One region of the Rhizobium anhuiense bv. trifolii genome, then DNA from elsewhere that is predicted to be linked to it. Evidence: riboswitches for the same ligand, from Rfam matches in the RefSeq annotation. Region 1 holds a riboswitch; the other holds the start of a gene.
The links. Region 1 has a riboswitch for thiamine pyrophosphate ahead of thiC (phosphomethylpyrimidine synthase ThiC). Riboswitches for the same ligand answer to the same signal wherever they lie in the genome.
Positions count from the first base shown of each region.

Region 2: it holds a riboswitch for thiamine pyrophosphate, as region 1 does, so the genes downstream of both, thiC (phosphomethylpyrimidine synthase ThiC) here and thiC (phosphomethylpyrimidine synthase ThiC) in region 1, are expected to answer to the same signal.

Region 1 is NZ_CP098802.1:300,462-304,672, forward strand. It holds gene thiC (phosphomethylpyrimidine synthase ThiC) at 1-1,741, opposite strand, end outside; TPP riboswitch at 1,833-1,944, opposite strand; gene NE851_RS08350 (hypothetical protein) at 2,164-2,874, opposite strand; gene NE851_RS08355 (hypothetical protein) at 3,283-3,594, opposite strand; partial or broken gene NE851_RS08360 (IS5/IS1182 family transposase) at 3,803-4,015, shown strand.
Region 2 is NZ_CP098801.1:440,514-444,724, reverse strand. It holds gene thiO (glycine oxidase ThiO) at 1-429, opposite strand, end outside; gene thiC (phosphomethylpyrimidine synthase ThiC) at 429-2,252, opposite strand; TPP riboswitch at 2,345-2,476, opposite strand; gene NE851_RS02195 (LysR family transcriptional regulator) at 2,739-3,638, opposite strand; gene NE851_RS02190 (ring-cleaving dioxygenase) at 3,759-4,211, shown strand, end outside.

The DNA of each region.
Region 1 (4,211 bases):
CCAGCCCCTCCTTCTGTGCTTCGGCGCGGATATCGTGCGAAATCCGCATGGAGCAGAATTTCGGGCCGCACATGGAGCAGAAATGGGCCACCTTGTGGGCTTCCTTCGGCAGCGTCTCGTCGTGGAAGCTGCGGGCGGTTTCTGGGTCCAGCGAGAGGTTGAACTGATCTTCCCAGCGGAATTCGAAACGGGCGCGGGAGAGCGCGTCGTCGCGCAGCTGTGCCGCCGGATGCCCCTTGGCGAGATCTGCGGCGTGAGCCGCGATCTTGTAGGTGATGACGCCTACCTTCACGTCGTTGCGGTCGGGAAGCCCCAGATGCTCCTTGGGCGTGACGTAGCAGAGCATCGCCGTGCCGAACCAGCCGATCATGGCTGCGCCTATCCCAGAGGTGATGTGATCGTAGCCCGGCGCGATATCGGTCGTCAGCGGCCCGAGCGTGTAGAAAGGAGCCTCGCCGCAGACTTCGAGCTGCTTGTCCATGTTCTCCTTGATCTTGTGCATCGGCACATGGCCGGGGCCTTCGATCATCACTTGGCAGTCTTTCGCCCAGGCGATCTTGGTCAGCTCTCCCAGTGTTTCCAGTTCGGCGAACTGCGCCGCATCATTCGCGTCGGCGATCGAGCCGGGGCGCAGGCCATCGCCGAGCGAAAAGGAGACGTCATAGGCGCGGCAGATGTCGCAGATCTCCTCGAAATGCTCGTAGAGGAAGCTTTCGCGATGGTGATGGAGACACCACTTCGCCATGATCGAACCGCCGCGCGAGACGATGCCGGTCACACGGTTGACGGTGAGCGGGATGTAGTGAAGCCGCACGCCGGCATGAATGGTGAAATAGTCGACGCCCTGTTCGGCCTGTTCGATTAGCGTGTCACGATAGACCTGCCAGGTCAGGTTCTCGGCAATGCCCTCGACCTTCTCCAGCGCCTGATAGAGCGGCACGGTACCGATCGGCACCGGCGAATTGCGGATGATCCATTCGCGGATGTTGTGGATGTTGCGGCCGGTGGAGAGATCCATGACGGTATCGGCGCCCCAGCGGGCCGCCCAGACCATCTTCTCAACCTCCTCCGCCATCGATGAGGTGACGGCCGAGTTGCCGATATTGGCGTTGATCTTCACCAGAAAATTGCGGCCGATGATCATCGGTTCGGCTTCCGGATGGTTGATGTTGGCGGGGATGATCGCCCGACCCGCCGCCACTTCTTGCCGGACGAATTCCGCCGTCACATGGTCAGGAATATGGGCGCCGAAGCTCTCGCCGTCTCGGATCATGGCGTCCGCCTGCGCCTTGCGGCCGAGGTTCTCGCGGATGGCGATGAATTCCATCTCGGTCGTGATGATGCCGGCGCGCGCATAGGAGAGCTGGGTGACGGCACTGCCATCCTTTGCGCGCAGCGGCTGGCGTAGCGCGGGGAATTCGGGCGTCAGCCTTTCGCCGCTGGCAAAGCCGTTGTCTTCGGGACGGACATGGCGGCCCTTATAGGCCTCGACGTCGCCGCGGGCGAGAACCCAGTCACGTCGCAGTGAGGGCAGCCCCTGTTCGATACGGATCTCGGCGCCCTCGATCGTATAGGGGCCGGACGAGTCGTAGACGACAACGGGCGGCTCGCCCGATGTCGGATGCAGGCTGATTTCGCGCATCGGCACGCAAATGTCGGGATGGATGTCCCCCCGAATGTAGATCTTCCTGGATGCCGGCAAGGGGCCGGTGGTGACGGTTGGGGCGGCGGCGATACTCATGGTTTGAGGCTCCAAGTTTCGATTGGAGACCCAGTCCTCAGCCGGAATGATGAAAAGACGCCGGCACGGATTCCACGCGTGAATCCACTGCCTTCGAGCGCTTGCACCGTCCCTACGCCAGTATGAACTGGATCAGGTTCAACGGGTCACTGCGCGCGATAGCAGTATCTCAGCCCCTTGCCGGGACCCCCCTGGTGAATGCCAAAAAGGGTAGAGGCTTGCCGAGGGGACTGTCAAGCGACAATCTGCGACGGCTTGGGGTCAGGTTACACTCAGGCTACCGTGCGTGGTCGCCGCGATCAAACGAATCGACAAGCCAGTCGCCCGACCGGCACGCTTCCGCAAGGCAGGCGCTTTTGTCGCATGCAGTGGCTGTCGATTTTATCCCGCGCAGTTCAGCAAGTATGCTGAGTACCGAAGCGCTATTGAGAAAGCAGGCGCGGAACTGGAAAGTCTAGTACTTTGTCCGTGTAGCTTTCGACCAAGGCGCTAAACGGCGTGCCGTCTCGAAGTTTCAGTACGGCACGATGTTCGAGCAGGAACGGCGGCAGGGTAAGGGAACCTGTTTCATGCGTTATTAAACCGTCCATGTCCCAGCTTTCGGATAGAGGGGACCAGAGCAACTTGGCAGACAGGTTTGTGCGAGTGAAATTGAGAGCCTGAACGGCTCTGCCAAACGCGATATCGCTGGTATTCAACGCCTGATTCATCTCTGCAGTTAATTTTGCAGGTACATACCAATTGTCGGCTTCGGACAAGACGCGGTCGCCGCAGACCAGGCGGACGCGGCGATAAGCGATCAACTCACCGGGTCCGACGGTCAGAAGTTCACGGATGTGCTCATCGGCCGGCTTGTCTTGCCCGCCCACACGCTGAGCTACAATCTTAGAACCTTCCGGTGCGAGCTTGTGCGCGGCGCACCAGCGATCAAGGGTCAACGTAGCACTGGCGTTACTCAGGAGATTGGCATTCAAGGTCTGAAGGACCGCAAGCGCTTCCACTCGAGATGCCGGCGAGTTCAGCCACTGAGACCCTATAGACGGTTCTCGCGCAATTGCGACCTGGGTGCCCAGCACGATGGCGGTCGCTGCAAGTGCGGCGATGCGAATGCGTTTCGAAGAACAAAATGACACGGAGAACGAATCCTTTCTGCAGTAAATTTGATGGGCGAACCCTGGGCGTCAAATTTCCTTGATATTGGCAGGCGAGCGCGCGTTGTCAGCGTATTTGATACCGGCAGCAAGATTTGAACTGCGCCTTGCAGGTACCGTTTAACGGTCGGGTTCCCGATAGACTTCTTGCCATCTTCCGATGTTCCTGCGGTGCTGCTTCGTACCTGTTGAAGCCTGTGTGCCCGAGCCGTCCTTTGCTTGCGTCGCATCAAGGTCGTCGATGATATCCTCCATCCGCGCGCCGACCTGTTGTTGGAGTTTGCAAGCGTTGGCGACTGAGCCGACGCTTCCATCCTGAAATATGGAAACCCGATAGACGTGGATTTCAAAGGAGGAACGTGGCGGCCGGTCCAAATTCTCCCAATTCACTTAACGGTTTAGCGCCTTTGTCGTTCTCTCGCTCGTTGCGGGATGTTCATATAGCTGGATCGGATAAAATAGGTAGCAACCGAAAGCAAAATCCAGGAGCAATTGTTCGAAGAAGGTCTTCTTCGTCGACACAGAGCCCTCCTGCCGGTCGAGTGACAATTGTAGACCAGGCAGCGACACGCCGTCGATGGTTGCCAACCGCAGATGCGAGTAGCCAAGGCGCTTGTCTGATTTCTTTTGGTGATCCATGTCGTCGTGCTCCTTGTGCAAGCCTCCCGTCGATGACGTCGCCGGCAAGATTTCAGCATTCATGGGAAAGAATCTTCCTGTTGCACTGTCGTAACTCATCATAACAGGACACTTGATGAAAACGACAAGCAACGCAATAGATGTGTCGGATATATTTCAAAGTATATCGTTTCCAATTTGGCAGATCTTACTCTCTATTGCGAGAAACCCGAGAGGTATGGAATATATTATTGTATATACTTCTATATATATCGCACTTCATGTCTTTGGCGGCCGCATGAAATGGCAACTCTCTAACGGCTACGGCAAACGCTCGCTGGTCGAAACGGCAATCGGGCGATGAAAGTCCATCATCGGGCGGCGTCTGCGGGCGAGGTCGCGGCCTGGTCAGCAGACCGAAGGCGTCATCGGCTGCGCCGTTCTCAATCGCATGCTTGACTGCGCACGTCCGAAATTCGTCCGCCGCAAGGCACCCTCGGCATGATCAGCCGTTTCAAAGATCCCCATCCGTTCAATTCCAGATCTGTGCACTAACGCCCGCGGTCGTCGCCGATCGGATTTGTAGAGTTTGCTGTCTCAATGCATCACTCCTTCTCGGAGCTTAACGCGGCCGCAGAGAGGAACGCGCGGAAGTCGACCGTCGTTCAAGGAGTCGGACGCTGACGCTGACAGGGTCCCCA
Region 2 (4,211 bases), on a different replicon from region 1:
TGCGCGGCGTGGATCGAGATGCGCTTCCTGCTCGAAGAAAAGAGCCTTTTCGAAGCGGCCGGCTAGTGCAGGCTCGAGGTCGGCCACACCCTTGCGATCGATCCAGACATGACCGGTGGTGCGCGCGGCAAACCGGACGAGATCGGGGAGGTCGCGCGGCTGCGCCACGACCAGAGTACCGCGGCGACGAACCTCGCCGGGCACGACCTCCTCCCACCATCCGGCCGCGCCCAGGCCCAATGTCAGGACAATCTCTTCGGCCGCTTCCCGTTCGCAATAGGGCGCGAGCATTCCTCCAGCAAAGTGCGAGGCGCCAAGTCCCGCCGCGCCGGCCTTCTCGATCACCTCGACCGAAAAGCCCCGCCTGACGAGCTCATGGGCTGCCGCGAGGCCGGCAACACCAGCCCCTTTGACGAGAAACGTAGGCATTATGCGTTACCCGGAAGGTTTTCGATCGGCATGTACAGGTCGCCACCCTCCCGATATTTCGCCGCCATCGCTTCCAGCCCTTCCTTCTGCGCTTCGGCGCGGATATCGTGCGAAATCCGCATCGAGCAGAATTTCGGACCGCACATGGAGCAGAAATGCGCCACCTTATGCGCCTCCTTCGGCAGCGTTTCGTCGTGGAAGGAGCGGGCGGTTTCCGGATCGAGCGAGAGGTTGAACTGGTCCTCCCATCGGAACTCGAAACGGGCGCGCGACAACGCATCGTCGCGCACCCGCGCCGCCGGATGACCCTTGGCCAGATCGGCGGCATGTGCCGCGATCTTATAGGTGATGACGCCCACCTTGACGTCGTTGCGGTCCGGCAGGCCGAGATGTTCCTTGGGCGTCACGTAGCAGAGCATGGCGGTGCCGAACCAGCCGATCATCGCAGCCCCGATGCCGGACGTGATGTGGTCATAGCCCGGCGCGATATCGGTGGTCAGCGGCCCGAGCGTATAAAAAGGCGCCTCGCCGCAGACCGCGAGTTGCTTGTCCATGTTTTCCTTGATCTTGTGCATCGGCACATGACCGGGACCTTCGATCATCACCTGGCAATCCTTCGCCCAGGCGATTTTCGTTAACGCGCCGAGCGTTTCCAGTTCTGCGAACTGCGCCGCATCGTTGGCATCGGCAATCGAGCCTGGCCGCAGGCCATCACCGAGCGAGAAGGAAACGTCGTAAGCGCGGCAGATGTCGCAGATCTCCTCGAAATGCTCGTAGAGAAAACTCTCCCGGTGGTGGTGCAGACACCACTTGGCCATGATCGAGCCGCCGCGAGAAACGATGCCGGTGACGCGATTGACGGTCAGCGGGATATAGGCAAGCCGCACGCCCGCATGGATGGTGAAGTAATCGACGCCCTGCTCGGCCTGTTCGATCAGCGTATCGCGATAGACCTCCCAGGTGAGGTCCTCGGCAATGCCGTTCACCTTTTCGAGTGCCTGGTAGAGCGGCACGGTGCCGATCGGTACCGGCGAATTGCGGATGATCCATTCGCGGATATTGTGGATGTTGCGGCCGGTCGACAGGTCCATGACCGTGTCGGCACCCCAGCGGATCGCCCAGACCATCTTCTCCACTTCCTCCGCCATGGAGGAGGTGACGGCGGAATTGCCGATATTGGCATTGATCTTCACCAGGAAGTTCCGGCCGATGATCATCGGCTCGCTTTCCGGGTGATTGATGTTGGCGGGAATGATCGCCCGGCCGGCGGCGACCTCCTGGCGGACGAATTCCGGGGTCACATGATCGGGAATATGGGCGCCGAAGCTTTCGCCATCGCGGCTCATGGCCTCCACCTGTGCCTTGCGGCCGAGATTTTCGCGGATAGCGATGAATTCCATTTCCGGGGTGATGATGCCGGCGCGTGCATAGGCGAGTTGGGTCACGGCATTGTCTCCCCTCGCCCGCAGCGGCTGGCGCTTGGCCGGAAATTCCGGTGTCAGCCGTTCGCCGCTGACAAAGCCGTTGTCTTCGGGACGCACATGGCGGCCTTCATAGGCCTCGACATCTCCGCGGGCGAGCACCCAGCCGCGACGGAACTGTGACAGGCCCTGCTCGATGCGGATATCAGCGCCCTCGACAGTGTAAGGGCCGGAGCAATCATAGACGACGACAGGCGGCTCGCCCGATGTCGGATGGACGCTGATCTCGCGCATCGGCACGCGGATGTCGGAGTGCATATCTCCGGGGATGTAGATTTTCCGCGACGCCGGTAGCGGGCCGGTGGTGACGGTGGGTGTGACGTTCTTTGCGGCAATGGTCATGGTTTGAGGCTCCAAGTTGCAATTGGAGACCCAGTCAATCAGCCGGAATGATGGAAAGACGCCGGCATGGAATCCACGCGGGAATCCGAAGCCTTCGAGCGCTTGCACCGTCCCTACGCCAGTATGAACTGGATCAGGTTCAACGGGTCACTGCGCCACAACAGGCAAAGCCAAATTGTCCAGCAGTATCTCAGCCCCTTGCCGGGACCCCCCTGGTGAATGTCGCAAAGACTATGTCCTGGGCCGAGTTCGTGTCAACCACAGACCTTCCGTCGTCCCGCTCTTGGGCGTATTTTGATGTGGAAGCCGGGCAGATCATTGAATGTGGGAGAAGGATGTCGCCGACGTTCCAAATTGTCGCCTTGAACGGGATCGAGCGACCGGCCACCGAGATGGACCGGAGGTTCCTTGTTGCCGCCTAAGATTGTGCAAATTCCTTTTCGAAAGACCTCGTTAGAGCAACCGCACCTGCTTTATCGGCAAAGTTCATTCGATCGCCGAGAGGAACGCCGGGATCTGTTGCTCGAAGAACTTCGAGAAGGAGGCGATGCGCGGCGGCAGCGCCTGGTAAGGGGGGTAGTACAGGGTCAGCCATAAGTCTGGCGGCGACCAGTCCCGCAGGACGTGGACGAGCCGTCCGGTCCGCAGATGCTCGGCGACATGGAACTTGGGCAGCATGGCGACCCCGACGCCGTCGGCCGCCATGCTCGCCAGCACCTCTCCGCTATTGGCGCTGAATGCACGGCCTGCAGAAATCGTGGCGCTGCCACTGCCGTCCGACAGTGACCAGGTCTCCCGTTTGCTTTCGCCGCTATAGGCCAGGCAATCGTCGGGAATGAGCTCGTTCGGGTGCTTCATGTCGCAAAACCGGCTGCCGGGCGCTGCGACGAGGATACGGCGCACGACGCTGATCTTGCGCCAGATCGTGAACTTGTCCGAAGGTGCCGCGGAAATGCGGATCGCCAGATCATAATCGTCGTCGATGATGTCGACGAGTCCATCGGCGAGCGAGATTTCGAAGCTGATCTTGGGATAGCGCTCCCTGAATGCCGAGAGAATGGGCGGCAGGACCTGCTGGCCGAACCAGGTCGGCGCGCTGATGCGCAGGCGGCCATGATCCGCCTTGTGGGAATTCATCACGTCCTTGCGCGCGTTGTCGAGCGCCTGCACCGCCGGCTGTATCTGGGCGGCGAAGATCGCGCCATCGGTCGTCAGCGACACTTGGCGCGTGGTGCGCACGAAGAGTTGCACGCCCAGATCTTCTTCCAGGGCCGCAATCGCCCGGGTGACGGCTGCGGGCGTCATATCGAGCTCGCGCGCGACCTGCGCGAAGCTCCGCTTCTCGGCAGCCAGCAGGAAGGTTCGGAGCAGCTTGTAGTCGTTCATCGATTATTTCACCAATGGCAATTCACTGACAACTATTATTGCAATTTACACGCCTGATCAACCGACGTAGATTTTCAATCACACCAGACAAACCAACACAGCCGCGGAAGGGCGAGGATTATGATCAAGGATATCAAAGGACTGCATCACATCACGTCGATGGCATCGGATGCCCGTCAGAACAACGCGTTCTTCACGGGCACGCTTGGCCTGCGCCGCGTCAAGAAGACCGTAAATTTCGACGATCCCAACGTCTACCACCTCTATTACGGTGATGAGGCCGGTACCCCCGGCTCCGTCATGACCTACTTCCCGTTTCCCGACGTGATGCGCGGCCGTCCCGGCGTCGGCGAAGTCAGTGACACACAGTTCGCGGTGCCCAAGGGCTCGTTGTCCTTCTGGCAGGATCGCTTATCGGCAAAGGGAAGCGGCAGTCTGCAGACCGACACTGCCTTTGGCGCTCCCCGCCTCCTGTTCAAAGGGCCGGACGGCGAAGGGTTTGCCCTTGTCGAAACCGAAACCGATGGCCGAAAGGCCTGGACTGGCGCCGGCATCGACGAAAGCGTCGGCATC